2 regions of the Thioalkalicoccus limnaeus genome follow, and region 1 is predicted to be linked to the other one. Evidence: riboswitches for the same ligand, from Rfam matches in the RefSeq annotation. Region 1 holds a riboswitch; the other holds the start of a gene.
The links. Region 1 has a riboswitch for cyclic di-GMP ahead of ABC977_RS08915 (DUF4082 domain-containing protein). Riboswitches for the same ligand answer to the same signal wherever they lie in the genome.
Positions count from the first base shown of each region.

Region 1 (7,598 bases):
AACTGAGCGGCAGGGGCGGCGAGCTGGCGGTATCCTCAACACCGTCAGGTTCGGCAGTGGTGACCAAGGGGGTCGCCGTCGTCATCGACTTCGCCAAACTGGTGGATGCTGGCGGCGCCGTCGTAAACACTGGCTCGACCCAGGCGTTGGAGTCGTTATAGGCGCTATTGGGGAAGCCCGAGCCATAGCGATAGACACCGTTGCCGCCGACTGCGCTGCTGCGTGGTGCGGTCAGGGGCCCATTCGTTACGCCGCGGCTGGAGAAGTAGCCCTCATCGAGGGCGTAGCCGCCGTTGGGTGCATGATAGGACACCACATAGATGGTGTTGGCCTGGATCGCGACCGGGGTCGCGAAGTTAACTTGCTGCCAACCCGAGGCCGTCTCGTTCGTGAAGGTCGCCTCGGCCAGCTTGGTGCCGGTGCTGCTCCACAGGCGCCCGACATGGGTTCCGGTGTTGCGGCTGCCCTTGTAGAAGCGCACACCGCAGACATAGCCGCTGGAAGCCGCGCTGAATTTGACGCCCACCTCGATCGCGCTGGTGTCAGAAGCCGATGCCACGGCGGGCGTAGTTGCTGCCGACCATAGGGTGTCGCCCGTGCACCCGGCCGCCGCCATCGTAATCGTGACCCCCGCACTGCGACTCGCCGACACGTTACCGGCGGCGTCCTTTGCCCAGGCATAGAGCGTCTTGCTACCCGCGCTCGCGAAGGTGTAGGACGCCGGCTTCGTTGTCGTCCAACCAGAGGCCGTCGCTGCCGGTTTGGTGGGCGATTCGTTCACCAGGTACCCAGTGACCCCGACGTTGTCTGTCGCAGTAAACGTGGTGATCGGCACGGTCAGCGTGCTCGCCGTCGCAGGTACAGTAAAGGCCGTCACCGTCGGGGCCGTGGTGTCGGTTGGTGGAGGGGGCGTCGACGCCGTCGTAAACACTGGCTCGACCCAGGCGTTGGAGTCGTTATAGGCGCTATTGGGGAAGCCCGAGCCATGGCGATAGACACCGTTGCCGCCGACTGCGCTGCTGCGTGGTGCGGTCAGGGGCCCATTCGTTACGCCGCGGCTGGAGAAGTAGCCCTCATCGAGGGCGTAGCCGCCGTTGGGTGCATGATAGGACACCACATAGATGGTGTTGGCCTGGATCGCGACCGGGGTCGCGAAGTTAACTTGCTGCCAACCCGAGGCCGTCTCGTTCGTGAAGGTCGCCTCGGCCAGCTTGGTGCCGGTGCTGCTCCACAGGCGCCCGACATGGGTTCCGGTGTTGCGGCTGCCCTTGTAGAAGCGCACACCGCAGACATAGCCGCTGGAAGCCGCGCTGAATTTGACGCCCACCTCGATCGCGCTGGTGTCAGAAGCCGATGCCACGGCGGGCGTAGTTGCTGCCGACCATAGGGTGTCGCCCGTGCACCCGGCCGCCGCCATCGTAATCGTGACCCCCGCACTGCGACTCGCCGACACGTTACCGGCGGCGTCCTTTGCCCAGGCATAGAGCGTCTTGCTACCCGCGCTCGCGAAGGTGTAGGACGCCGGCTTCGTTGTCGTCCAACCAGAGGCCGTCGCTGCCGGTTTGGTGGGCGATTCGTTCACCAGGTACCCAGTGACCCCGACGTTGTCTGTCGCAGTAAACGTGGTGATCGGCACGGTCAGCGTGCTCGCCGTCGCAGGTACAGTAAAGGCCGTCACCGTCGGGGCCGTGGTGTCTGACGACCCCGTGGAGATGGTTTTGCTCACCGGTTCCGAGAACGCGCTACAAAGCGCCTTGTTCGAATCACAGGCCCTGACGGCGAAGAAATAGGTTCCGGGGTCTAGATTCGCGGTTGTAACGGTTTGGGTCGCATCAGCAGTTGCGGCTTTCGAGACCAACGATCCGCCGGTCTGATAGGTGTTCTGGTTCGTGCCGTACCGCAATTCGTAGAGGGCCACGCGAGCGTCGTTGACCCGGTCCCACGCGAGCGACACAGTCGCCGCTTGGACAGCGCCGGCCGGCGCGAGCGTCGACACCAATAGGGCGGCGAGCGGTATGAGAAGCCGCCTCCCGTAGAGACGCCGATAGGCAGTTCTTATGCTGGGGATTTTCATGATTCGTTCACCTGTTGGTTGCCAACAGCCGACCACGCTGGCACCAATAGGCGCTGCGAGCCGGCAACCCTGCTGCCGTATCCCGAGAAGAAGAGCGGGGACTTAGGCCAGTGGTTTTGCGTCGCGCCCTTTCGGAACGCTTTGCCTTTTTCGGAGCAAGCGAGGGAGAAGATAGGCGTCTTCACGACAGGATGCTGTGAACTTAGTCGCATCGCTAAGTTTGAGTCCTTGCCGAGAACGCCTGAAAACAAGCGTATAAGCTGATGCTTATGCATATAGAGTACTGGATAGTCGTTCGAAGAATGCATTGGCGGCCGCTCATATGCGGGAAAATTGACTCTTGGAGTGGACGCAGTCCTTGCTGTGACGCTTGCGTTTGACCCTCACCCCTTGTCACCTCGCTGCTCTCTGCTTAAGGGACTGTCTCGAATCCCGGGTCCCCTTTACGGCTTGACCGTCTGTCGCGGGGATCACGCAGTTCGTCTGCCACGAAGCCATGCCCTATTTAAATTGCAATTCAACTCCCAAATAATCTTAAGGTTAAGGTCGCGAGGTTCTAGCATGTTTCGTGCCACGCTCCGGCGGATCCGCGGAGTACCAGCGCAAAGCGACTGGACAGTCGTGCTGGAAATGGGCAGACGAGGTATCCCCATGACGATGCGGCTGGGGTTTCCTGTCGTTTGCAGGTGACGCTCCGTTCTGCTCGATTGCTTCAGGAGTCTGTTCTGTGTGGTTTTTTTGGTGTCGCCGAACGGCGACGGCCCGTTCTGGGCTTTTCTGCTCGTGCGCTTGGGTCCCGACCTACCGGTCGACGAACGGCATCAGGAAGGCCAGCGTCGCCAGACGAGCGACGGACGGTAGGCTAAGGAGCCATCGTCAATAGGGGCGCATGACCTCGATGAGTGCTCGGTTCAGGCGGCCTCCCGTTGCCCCTTCGGCAGGTCTTCGGTCACCGGAATCTCGTCGCTGTAACGCGCCCCATCGACCTGCCCCCATTCAGTGACCCTAGGCGCGGATTCGCTCCGCTTCGACTCGCTGTGTCCAGACTCGCGGGTGTCACGCCTCGACGTCTGCGGGGACGGGCGTGGCCTTTGCGTGCGGATGATCTGCTTCAGCGGGAACCTGATATCAGCTGGCAAGAACACAACTCGGGCGGGAGCCGAGAATAAAAATCAAAGAGGGTTTGCGCCGAGCGGTGGATTGCCTCAATCGTTTGCGCCCTAGTCGCCCGGCGTGCGCTTAGCGGTTACGCGGCACATAGGCGCGAATAGGCTAAGGCGGGCTACTTGACGATTGCTGCGGTGCGGAGCGGGCGCTGACACGCCCCGCGCCACAAAGACGCGAAAGCCAGCCGGCAAGACGGTGGTGCAAGGGATGATGCGCTTAGTCTTTGGTTATGTGCGCAGACACCGCGTCTGCCACTGGTATCCCGCCCGACATGGCCGCGTCCGACGGGTTAAAGCGCCCGATCGTCGTCTGCGCGGCGCCAAGTCGCTTTCCTGGTCGGCGTTTGTGGTATCCTGCCAAGGCATCTTTCGTGCGCCTGACATCTTGATGTCGGAACTTCGAACGAGGCTCGCAGTCGGTCAGGCGCGGAACCTCTTCATTCATCTACCAAGCATCCTGCCATGGAAACATCACCAACCTATCTTGCGCGCCCACCTCGCCGAGGCTGCGTGGCACGGGCGGGTTTAGTCGCACGTGGTCTTTTGGCTGCAACCATGCTGGGCTGCTCGGCCATGGCGCTGGCGACGGAGTTGGCGGACGGCTACGGGCTCCAACCAGGTGACATCATCCGCATTAGCATCTGGGGCGAGCAAGAACTAGATCAGGCTGTGCTGGTTCGGCCTGACGGCGGGATCTCCTTCCCGCTTGTTGGCGACGTCGAGGCGAAGGGGAAGACCATCGATGAAGTCACGCGGACCATCGCCGAACGGCTTGCCCAATTCGTTCCGAGCCCCGTCGTCACGGTCAGCCTTCAACAGACGGAGGGCAACCGCATCTTCGTGACAGGACGCGTGAACCAGCCTGGCGTGCTCTTGATCAACCGGCCCATTGACATCATGCAAGCGATTGCGATGGCTGGCGGTCTAACCCCGTTCGCCGTCCGCAGCGACATCAAGGTGCTGCGCCGCGAGGGCGATGATGTCCGCGTCATCCCCTTCGACTACAAAGCGGTCGAGCGAGGCAGGGCGTTGGAGCAGAACGTCATCTTGCGGGCCGGGGATACGCTCGTCGTGCCATGATTTCGGGCATCTCGGCTCCCAACGGGTGCACTATTTTGGGCGGTGCTCGACGCCGCGCGCTGACCGGGGCGCTCGCTTGGCCGGCCCACCTCGGTGCCATCGTCTCGGTGGCGTTCGCTATGGTCGCCGCGCCGCCTTTAACAGCCGCACAGACCACCTGGCACATGCAGCCGGCCGTCAGCCTGGGGCTCGGCTACGACGACAATGTGACACTCGATCCAGATGACCCGATCAGCTCTTTCGGTGCAAGCCTCAGTGCCGCGGTGCGCGGTGAGCGCGCGACCGAGAATGCTGCCATGGGCCTGCGCGCCGGGCTGAATCTGGACATTTACTTCGATGAGCGCGACTTGGATACCTTCGCTGGCCTGATCGGCTGGGATGCGACGCGCTTCTCCGAGCGCAGCCGCTGGCGGCTCGATACAAGGCTCAGCACCGAATCGACCCTGACGAGCGAGACCGCCACGACCGGCGTGACCGGGCTCAACGAGCAGCAGCTCCAGATCGCGGTCGAGCCGTCCTGGGCCTACCGCCTTTCGGAACGAGCGATAGTCGACGTGAGCGCCGGCTTTGAGGGCACCTTCTACGAAGACTCGGGCGATCTTGGGCTGAACGACTATTACACCGGCACCCTGTCTTTGGGCGGCGACTACCGGCTCAGCGAGCGGGCCGGGACTACCGCCACGTTCTCCTACGAACGCTACGACGCCAGAGGAATCGCGAGCGAGGCCGAGACCCTCGGGGCGCTGTTTGGTGGCGATTATCAGCTCTCCCAGACGACGGCGCTGGGAGCTCTCGCCGGCGTGCGCCGCACCGAGGTGACCCGGTCCGCGGCGCCAAACGGTTTGCGGGTCACCGAGGATAGCACTGGACCCACCTATTCCGTTTGGCTAGGGAAACAGCTTGCGCGCGGTGGCAGCTTTCAACTGGAGGCGCTTCGCGAGGTAACACCCAGCGGCACCGCCGAGGTACTCGACACTACCAGCCTAGCCTTTTGGCTTAGCTATCCGTTCAGCGAGCGTTGGGGCCTTGACCTCCGCCTGCAGGGGTATCGCAATCGCGACCCCAGTGGCGAGGCGAGCACCTCGGACCGCAAGTACGCCGACGGCGATCTGACGCTGTCCTACGCGCTGAGCGAGGCTTGGCGCCTGACCCTCGGATACCGCTACCGGTGGCAAGAGTACGACGAGCTGTCTCGCAGCGCCGAAGGGAATACGGTAACGTTGACGCTCGCGTGGACCGGTCGCGCACCCGAGGGTGCCCCCGGCGGATGGGCGCCCCGCCCCGGCCAAGCCGGGCGCAATCTGCCTCGGTCTCCAGATAGCCGGCTCGGAATCCAGACGCAACTCGACGCGGCGATGTGGCAGTAACACACGTGAGAGCTGAGCTGGTTTGGCGCGCGCAGCATGCGGTCTGTCCCATGGCGACGTCCCCTTCTTAATGAATACAGACAATAGGTCGGTCAATGATTGCTGATGATGTGCAGCTTGGCGAGGGAGTAGTCATCTACCATAAGGATCTCGTCAATTTGTATGGCTGCAGCGTGGGAGCTGGCACCAGGATTGGCACATTTGTAGAAATCCAAAAGGGTGTGGAGATAGGGGAACACTGCAAGATTTCGAGCCATACCTTCATTTGCGAGGGTGTATGCATTGAAAGCGGGGTATTTGTTGGGCACAGCGTTGTCTTCATAAATGATGTCTACCCGGGGGCCGTCAATGCAAGCGGGGAGCTTCAGACAGAGCTGGATTGGTCCGTGGTTCCAACCCGGGTGAAGACCCAGGCGTCGATCGGCAGCAACGCGACCGTTCTCTGCGGGCTCACGATTGGCAAGGGGGCCTTGGTTGGCGCCGGGGCGGTTGTGACGAAGGACGTTCCGGATTACGCGATCGTGGCCGGCGTGCCCGCCCGTGTGATTGGTGATGTCCGAACGAAGAAGGGATCTTAGAGGCGCGATACGGAACTGAACCTGATGGAAGAAAGGATTGAGATGGAGCGGCCCCTGACGCTAGAGGACTACCTCCGGATTGCCCGCCGGCGACTTCCCTATGCTTTGGCGACCTTCCTCGTGCTCGTGGTCGCAGCGGTGTCTGTCGTGCTGCTGCTGCCATCTGTCTACCGATCCACGGGAACAGTCGCGGTCGAGTCGCAGCAAATTCCTCCCGATCTGGTACGTTCCACCGTACCGGGTAGCGCTGATGAGCGCATCGGCTTCACCAAGCAGATCGTGATGACCGATGCCAGGCTTGAGGAGATAATTCGTAAGTTCGATCTCTATCCAAAGGAGGTGGCGGCGTGGCCCATGTCCAAGGTGCTCCGCAAGCTGCGCAAGAACATCCAAGTGACAGCTGTGCGCGATCCCTATGCGTCGCGTGCGACCATCGCCTTCACCGTCTCGTTCGACCACTTGGATCCCGTGGTCGCGCGCGACGTGGCAACCGAGTTGGTGGACCTCTTCCTCGCCGAGAACGCCCGAACACGGAGCGTCCGAGCCACTGAAACCGCCGCTTTCCTCAGGCAGGAGACGGAGCGCTTGAGCGATCTAGCTCGCTCGCTCGATCGGCAAGTGGCCGAGTTCAAGAAGAAGAATAGTGACGCCCTTCCGGAGCACTTGGACCTCAAGGTCAGCATGCTCCAGAAGGTGGACTTCGATCTCCGGGCGGTCCAGCGAGACATTGCTGCCGCCGAGCAGGAAAGGCGCTTTATGGAGACCCAGCTCGGCACCCTGGGGGTGCGGTTGCCCGTCCGCCAAGATGCGGCGGCATCCTCCGAGCTGACACCAGCGGAGCGGCTGCAGGTGTTCAAGTCCGACCTCGCACGTGCCTCGGCCTTGTACACGGAGGCTCATCCAGATGTCGCCCGCTTGAAGCGCCTGATCGCCAACACGGAGGCGGAACTGGCGAGGCCGGGCAGAGGAACGGCGAGCGCCGACCGGACGTCACCCCGGGATCCAGAGCGAGAGCAGATCGAGGCTAAGATTGCGTCTACCGACACGCGGCTTGCCTCCCTACGCGACCAGGAGGCGGAACTCAACGCACGCATGTCGACCCTGCAGGCACAGATTCTGAGGACGCCGGAGGTAGAGCAGGGGCTCCGCCAGATCAGCTTCGACTACGAGGCTGCATCAAGGGAACACGCCGAGATCCGCGCGAAGCTCCAGCAGGCGGAGTTGGCTGAGAATCTCGAGTCCCAGCAGATGGCCGAGCGTTTCATCCTGCTGCAGCCGCCGGCAGTTCCAGTGAGCCCCGAGCGGCCAAACCGGCTCCAGTTCTTGGCTCTCG
Region 1 is NZ_JBDKXB010000009.1:32,692-40,289, reverse strand. Features, by position in the region: gene ABC977_RS08915 (DUF4082 domain-containing protein) at 1-2,074, opposite strand, end outside; cyclic di-GMP riboswitch class I at 2,134-2,230, opposite strand; gene ABC977_RS08910 (polysaccharide biosynthesis/export family protein) at 3,784-4,320, shown strand; gene ABC977_RS08905 (hypothetical protein) at 4,356-5,687, shown strand; gene ABC977_RS08900 (acyltransferase) at 5,783-6,265, shown strand; gene ABC977_RS08895 (GumC family protein) at 6,308-7,598, shown strand, end outside.

Region 2 (7,598 bases), on a different contig from region 1:
TCAAGCGCAGCCGCTACCTGCGGCTGAAGGATCAGCAGGACTGGACGCCGCGGCAAAGCATTCCGTTCCATGAGCTCAAGCAGCTCAACCTCAAGACCCACCACGCGTTCCGGATCAAGGAGGCGCGGCGCGCGATCTTCCACACCGCCCCGCCTGCTGTGGAACGACTACGCCATTCGTCCGCTCATCGACACCCGCGCGCTGTGGCGCGAAGAGAAAAACCTCCCCGACTACGATCCGTCCAAGCCGATCACCCGGCCACTCGATCCTGCGCGGGCCGACACCATCGTGCACACCGCAAAGGGCTCGGTTCACTGCGTGTGCCCCGTGACCGGGGCGCAACGCGGTCTGGCCTTTCAGGGCTTCGAGGCCGATCGTAACACCCTCAAGTACCGCTGCCCGGCCGCCGCCGATGGCCTGGAGTGCCAAGGCCAGAACGCATGCCACCAGGCCGGCGCCGTCAACCCGGGCGAGTACGGGCGCATCGTGCGCATCAAGCTCGACGAGCACGACCGGCGCATCTTCGCCCCCACCCCGCACGGCCGCCCGAGCTGGCAGCGCGGCGACAACCGCCGCAGCGCCTTGGAGCGCATCAACTTGCCGCTAGATCGCCACTTCGGCTTCGAGCAGCACTTCATCCGCGGCCTCGCCAAGATGAAAACCCGCGTCGGTCTGGCCATCGCGGTGATGATGGCCATGGCCTTGGGGCACATCAAACAGGGAAGCCCCAGCAGATGCGCTCATTGATCCAGCCGATTCCGGCGACCGGCTAGACGCGCCGAGCGGCTCCACCCCCTGGGATCGGATCGGGCCACGGCGCCCGAGGGTGGCGCTCGCCCGTCATTCGGTCTTGATGGGAATTCTTCTCATCGATTTGCCCCGGCGACCCTGCCGAGCGCCCTGGTTGCCCGTGTGGAGACCCTCTCATGCCGCTCCGCTTCCTGGGCGGCTCCCGGGCGGCACGCGGCGAGCCGCGGAAAATCGCGACAGCGCAGATCTCTCACCGCGGCGCCCGCTTGATCGGCATTCCGAAATATGCTAAGAACCTCCGCAGCGCTGGCAGGAGCCAGACCTAACCTACGTTGAGGTAGGGGCGGAAAGTCGCGGATCCTGAAGGTTGCGGATCGTGGGGCCCAGGATAGCCGGACTGCCGAGGGTGACCATCGCCAAGGTCACGCAAGGCGTCCGGCCTTTTGTTTTCTGGTGCATGCTGCATGACAGCGCCCACCGTGCTGTGCGGCGGACAGGCAGCGGGTTAGCGTGAGAATACCGCGCCAAGAAAGCGCATGGGAATGACTATATCAGATATTTTAATGGATTGTGGTACCTCGTCACCGAGAGGGTGAAGGCAACGTTAAGAGCGGCATCGACGTCGAGAACGACCCCAGGGGTCGGTGCGTCGCACCCAGCCCGCTATGCGGGTCTTACTATGGTTCAGGTGCTCGTTCATTGGTAGATATTTGATTCCAGAAGGTCTGTAGCCACAGTGGGAGTTTCGGATTGGCAGCCCTTGGCTTACCCCTGCGATTACGTCCCATATTAGCCAATGAGGAGGTGATATGAGATTCCTGAAGCCGTCTTTCGTGGCGCTGCTGCTCCTTGGCGCCGCGGGTTCGTACGCTGAACTGACGAACATCAGCACCACCAGCCTGCAATCCGAGAATGTGGCTGCCATTGCCTGCACGATCGTGGGATCCGCAGGGGCAAGCGCCGACGGCTACAAGGCACTGGTCTTTCTGTCGGAAGGTCGCGACCCCGTGTTGACCGTCCGCGGCTTGAGTGCGGGCGCCGCAACCTACTTCAACGAGAACTGGGGCTCGCAAGTATACGTGGACGGGAGGGCCGATGGCTCCGATGCAGATCAGATCCAAGCCCTGCTGAGGCCTGCCGCCGGCCCCAACGACGCAGGAATGTTGCTATTCGTCCGCCCTGGTGTTGGTATCTGTGCATGGTCGAACGAAAACATCGGAAGCGGAAGCACCTTGTATCAGGCTGCTATCTCCATCACCGACGTCACAGCGGCGTGGCTAGCGCGTTAGTGACGTGGTCGAGCGAAAACGGACACCTGGTTAAGCCGCATGTCGTGGTCGCTGTTGGTCGTGACCCGATACCGGCGGCGGTGACGTACCCACGCGCCGGCTTGACGCATTAGGCTGCGGGCATGATGCCGTCCGACACGATAGCCCAAGGCCGGCAACGCCCTGGTCATGCGGCGGGAGCCATAGGTCTGATCCGACGCCTCGGCGACGTCCTGGACCCATCGGAGCTTCTCCTCATGCTCCGGGTCGGGATCACGATCCTGGCGGCGCAAGAAGGCGTAGAGCCTGCCACGGCTGACGCCCAGTAATCGGCAAAGCATCGTCACCGGGTAGGCCTCCTTCTCCTGGGCAATGAACTGGTATCTCAGTTCGACTCTCTCGCGAAGAAGGCCGTTGTTTCCTAAGAAACTCCCTGCGGAAGCATCGACTCTCCTCGCGCGGGCGACGCAGCTCCTGCTGCTCCTCGTCGAGCTTGCCGTTGCCCCGGAACGCATCACGGTCCGCAGGCTTGGCCTCTTTTATCCAGCGCCCCAGCATGCTGCGGTCGACGCCAAAGCTCCTCGCCGCCTCCGTTTGCTTGTAGCCTTGCTCAAGGACCAGCCTGACGGCGTCTTACTTGGACTCTTTCGTGTACTTCTTGCGCGTGCTCATCTCTCACCTCGGTTTCAAGAATTGTCTCTCAACCAAGGTGTCCGTTGCCACTAGACCCCCTCACGTGATCCGGCACGACAGCCGCAGACACCTTTGGTCACTTAGCAAGTGCTTATGCGATTGTCCTGCCCCTTTATGGGATGGCCGTTCGCCGGGATTCTCAGCACTTTCGTCAGGCCCAGGCTGTCCATGGCGGTGAAATCGTGTAGATTTAGGTGAAGGTTAGAAACCCTGCTGAAAAGCGGTTTGTGTAGTGGTCTGCCCTCCGGTTCTGTGGTGGCCATAGCCGCACTTCTAGCCGCTGAGTCCAGGCACTCCCTGTGGGAACGGCGGTGGAAGAACAGGGCAACAGCGTCATCCCGGCATGGATATCCGGGATCGAATTGGCAGGGCGGGCCGTTGCGGGGTTGGTCGAGGTACGGCGTAAATGGTCTCGGTCGTTTTTCCGGCTGGGGGCCTGTGATGTTTGCGTGGCCTAGGCTTCGAGCCCTAACGGCGTCAGGCCAAGATGGCCTGACTGCGCGCTCGGTGGCTCAAGTGGCAGGATGCTTGATCAAGGCCGGGCTAGTTGCCCGCCCACTCCGGTTTCTGCGGGGTGCCATGAGATGGCCGTTGAATTCTAGCAGGCTGCGAACAAGGTATAAAGTATGATCAACATAGGTGTGATTGGGTATGGCTATTGGGGTCCGAATTTGGTCCGGAACTTCTCGGCTATCGCCGATGCGCAGGTAAGTTCCGTCGCGGATTTGGATGAGGAAAGATTACGTCTCGTCAAGAGGCGCCATCCCTCGATAGAGGTGACGACAGACTTCAAGGCCTTACTCGCGAATTCCGAAATCGATGCCGTTGCCATCGCGACCCCCGTCTCTTCGCATTTCGGGCTGGCACTGGAGGCCTTGCGCGCGGGCAAGCATGTCTTCATCGAGAAACCACTTACGCAGACTGCGGAGCAGGCTGAGCAGCTGATCGCCGAGGCAGATAGGCGCGGACTGGTTCTCCACGTGGACCACACCTTCATCTACACTGGCGCCGTTCGCAAGATGCGCTCGCTGGTAGATGATGGCGAGTTGGGTGACGTCTACTACTACGATTCTGTGCGGGTCAATTTAGGCCTGTTCCAAAATGACGTAGATGTCATCTGGGACCTCGCGGTACACGATCTCTCCATCATGGATTACGTGTTTCATTCCAAGCCCACCGCAGTCTCTGCGTCGGGCATGAATCATATCGCAGGCAATGAGGCTAATTTGGCATATTTGACTGTTTTCTATGAGGATGAATTCATTGCCCACCTTCACGTTAACTGGCTTGCGCCTGTGAAAATTCGCAGGACGCTAGTCGGAGGTAGTCGCAAGATGATCGTCTACGACGATCTCGAGCCCAGCGAAAAGATTAAGGTGTACGACAAGGGGGTTACTCTTCATGGTACGAAAGATAATGAGTACAGTCGCCGGATAGGGTACCGTGCGGGTGACATGTGGGCGCCAAAGCTGGATGATGCTGAGGCGCTTCACATTGCGGCAGATCACTTCGCGCGCTGCGTCATCACTGGCGAGCGCTCAATCACCGACGGACAGTCGGGCCTGCGAGTGGTGCGCTTACTAGAGGCGGCATCGCAATCTCTCAAAGAGCGGGGTAGGCCCGTGAAGCTTGGTTGGAAGGGGCGGGGGGGCTAACGAAATGGTACCTTTCCTTGACCTAAAAGCCCAGTATGCCGGCATCGAAAGCGAAGTCCTCGAGGCAGTGCGGCGAAGCCTTGCCAGCGCACAACATGTTCTCGGAAGCGAGGTTGCAGCTTTCGAGGAGGAGTTCGCACGGTACACCGGAGCTAGGTTTGGCGTCGGTGTGAACTCTGGCACCAGCGCCCTACACTTGGCTTTACTCGCTGCTGGAGTTGGACCCGGTGATGAGGTTGTTACCGTGTCAAGCACCTTTGTCGCGACCGTCGCGGCAATTGACTACGTGGGTGCTAGACCTGTCTTTGTCGACGTAGATCCTGCAACGCTCACGATGGACGTGAGCAAGATTCCCGCCGCGATCACCAATCACACGAAAGCGATCTTGCCGGTGCATCTACACGGTCACCCTGCTGACCTAGACCCGGTGCTTGACATCGCCAAGAAGAACAAGCTCCATGTGATCGAAGATGCCGCCCAGGCCCACGGCGCCGAGTACAAGGGTCGTCGTGTTGGCTCAATCGGCGATCTTGGATGCTTTAGCTTCTACCCCGGGAAGAATTTAGGCGCGTACGGGGAGGGCGGTATGGTAGTGACCAATAATGAAGAGCTTGCACATACCGTGCGGATGCTTCGTGATTGGGGTCAGGAGCGGAAGTATCACCATGATCTCAAAGGCTTCAACTATCGCATGGAAGGGATTCAAGGGGCAATCTTGCGCGTGAAGCTCCGGCATCTAGACGGGTGGACCGATGCGCGCAGGCGGCATGCCTCCCGGTACAATGCGCTCTTGGATGGTCTCAATCTCGCAAGGCCGATCGAGTTAGATTGGGCCCGCCATGTCTATCACGTGTATGCTGTGCGAATCGCACAGAGAGATCGGCTTCAGGAGATGCTGCAATCACAGGGGATCCAGACCGCCATTCATTATCCAATTCCGGTACACCTCCAGAAGGCATACAGGGACTTTGGGTACAGCAATGGTGATCTGCCGGTGACAGAGGCTGCTGCCAAGCAGCTCCTGTCGCTCCCCATGTACCCGGAACTAACCGAGCAGCAAGTCAAAATGGTCTGCGAAGCCGTCAGTTCGTTCAACGAAACAACGTCGGAGAAAGCGAAGCCAGTCTAAAGCCTCCATTTCGGAGCGCGCGTTCGTTTCCGTAGCGTGAGAGCCGGGTACACCCGGTAGGAGACCTTTGTGGAAATCCAGCAACCTCGGAAAATATTGATTACCGGGAATATGGGGTACGTAGGGCCAGTTTTGGAGCGGCATCTCCGGCATGTCTTTCCGGGTACGTCACTGCTTGGGTTGGACACGGGATACTTCGGAAACTGTATCAACAGCCCAGAGTTTTTACCCGAAGTTCTGCTCGATCTGCAACACTTTAGGGACGTGCGCGACATCGACCCTGGCGTGTTGGCGGGTGTGGACGCGGTTTTGCATCTCGCAGGCATTTCCAACGATCCGATCGGCAACAGATTTGAAGACGCCACCTCGGAGATCAACCATCGAGCTAGTATCAGCTTGGCACAGAAGGCCAAGGAGGCGGGCGTCCGTTCATTCGTCTTCGCTTCGAGTTGCAGTATGTATGGGTCGGCTGACGACTCGGCTAAAGCTGAAAATTCCTCGTTGAATCCTTTGACAGCATATGCGCGGTCAAAGGCTTATACCGAGAGAGACCTGAAGCCGCTGGCGTCGTCGCAGTTCGTGGTTACTTGCCTACGTTTTGCCACTGCTTGCGGGATGAGCGACAGGCTGCGCCTGGATCTCGTTCTCAACGATTTTGTTGCTGCAGCCCTCTCGGCTGGACGAATTCAGATATTAAGCGATGGTACCCCTTGGCGGCCGCTAATCAACGTCAAGGATATGGCGAGGGCACTAGAGTGGGCGACGCTGAGGAGAGAGGATACGTCCGGGGCTTTCCTGGCGGTGAACGTCGGAAGCAGTGAGTGGAATTATCAGGTCAAGGATCTTGCTGAAGCAGTGGCAGATGTCATACCAAAGACTGCTATATCCATCAATCAAGATGCAGCACCAGACAAGCGCTCTTATCGAGTGAACTTTGATCTTTATAGGAGGCTGGCCTCAGAGCACCAGCCGAAATACGATCTCTATTCGACGATTCAAGAACTGGCTTCTGGTCTGGAGCAGATTGGTTTCTCGGATCAAGATTTCCGTAGATCGAGTTACATGCGACTCAATGTGCTTACCGAGTTGAGGGCCAAACAACTACTCGACGAACAACTGCGCTGGGCCATGCCGTAAGACGCGCGGGCGGGAAACAAACACGTTTGTAGTGAGGGCGGATACTAAAGTGAACCTTACGCCGAAATGCCGTTTCTGTGGTGCTGGCTTGGAGCGGACAGTCGTTGATCTCGGGATGTCTCCACTTTGCGAAAGCTATGTAGACAACAAGGATCTCGACAAGATGGAGGCCTTTTATCCGCTGCGTGTCTATGTCTGTGAAGATTGTTACCTTGTGCAACTGCTGGAATATGTGAAAGCTAAAGATATCTATACTGAGTACGCTTACTTCTCGTCGTACTCAGATAGCTGGCTCGCTCACGCTAGAGCGTACGTGAAAATGATCACGGAGCGGTTGCGTCTTGATGGATCAAGTAAGGTATTTGAGCTGGCCAGCAATGATGGTTACCTACTGCAATATTTCGTCGAGCAAGGCATAGGTGCAGTCGGAATCGAGCCAGCGGCGAATATTGCCAAGGTGGCAAACGACAAAGGCATTAAAACGATTCCGCGGTTTTTTGGCCTAGAGGTGGCGAGAGACCTCGTGGCGGAGGGGAGTCACGCGGACCTCCTTCTTGGCAACAATGTTCTTGCGCATGTTCCGGATATCAACGACTTTGTGGCGGGAATGAAGGTGCTCCTCGCGTCTGGCGGTGTTATCACGATGGAGTTCCCGCATCTCCTTCGGCTCATCGAGGGGAATCAGTTTGACACTATCTACCACGAACACTTCTCCTACCTTTCGTTTCTTACGGTGCAGAAAATCTTTGGGGCTCATGGCCTGAAGGTCTTTGATGTCGAGGAGTTGCCGACCCACGGTGGCTCGTTACGCATCTATGGCTGTCACGCTGAAGATGAGACCCGGCCGATTTGTTCGCGGGTCCAAGCGTTGAAAGCGGCCGAAGAAGAATTCGGCCTGATGCGGGTAGATACTTACTCGCTATTCGCACAGAAGGTTAAGGAAACGAAGTTCAAGCTGCTTAGAAT
Region 2 is NZ_JBDKXB010000005.1:220,475-228,072, forward strand. Features, by position in the region: gene ABC977_RS06515 (transposase) at 1-380, shown strand, start outside; gene ABC977_RS06520 (hypothetical protein) at 328-747, shown strand; cyclic di-GMP riboswitch class I at 1,061-1,155, shown strand; gene ABC977_RS06525 (hypothetical protein) at 1,560-2,039, shown strand; gene ABC977_RS06530 (IS3 family transposase) at 2,036-2,359, opposite strand; gene ABC977_RS06535 (transposase) at 2,292-2,639, opposite strand; gene ABC977_RS06540 (Gfo/Idh/MocA family protein) at 3,338-4,366, shown strand; gene ABC977_RS06545 (DegT/DnrJ/EryC1/StrS family aminotransferase) at 4,371-5,495, shown strand; gene ABC977_RS06550 (NAD-dependent epimerase/dehydratase family protein) at 5,565-6,632, shown strand; gene ABC977_RS06555 (methyltransferase domain-containing protein) at 6,682-7,598, shown strand, end outside.
Region 2: it holds a riboswitch for cyclic di-GMP, as region 1 does, so the genes downstream of both, ABC977_RS06525 (hypothetical protein) here and ABC977_RS08915 (DUF4082 domain-containing protein) in region 1, are expected to answer to the same signal.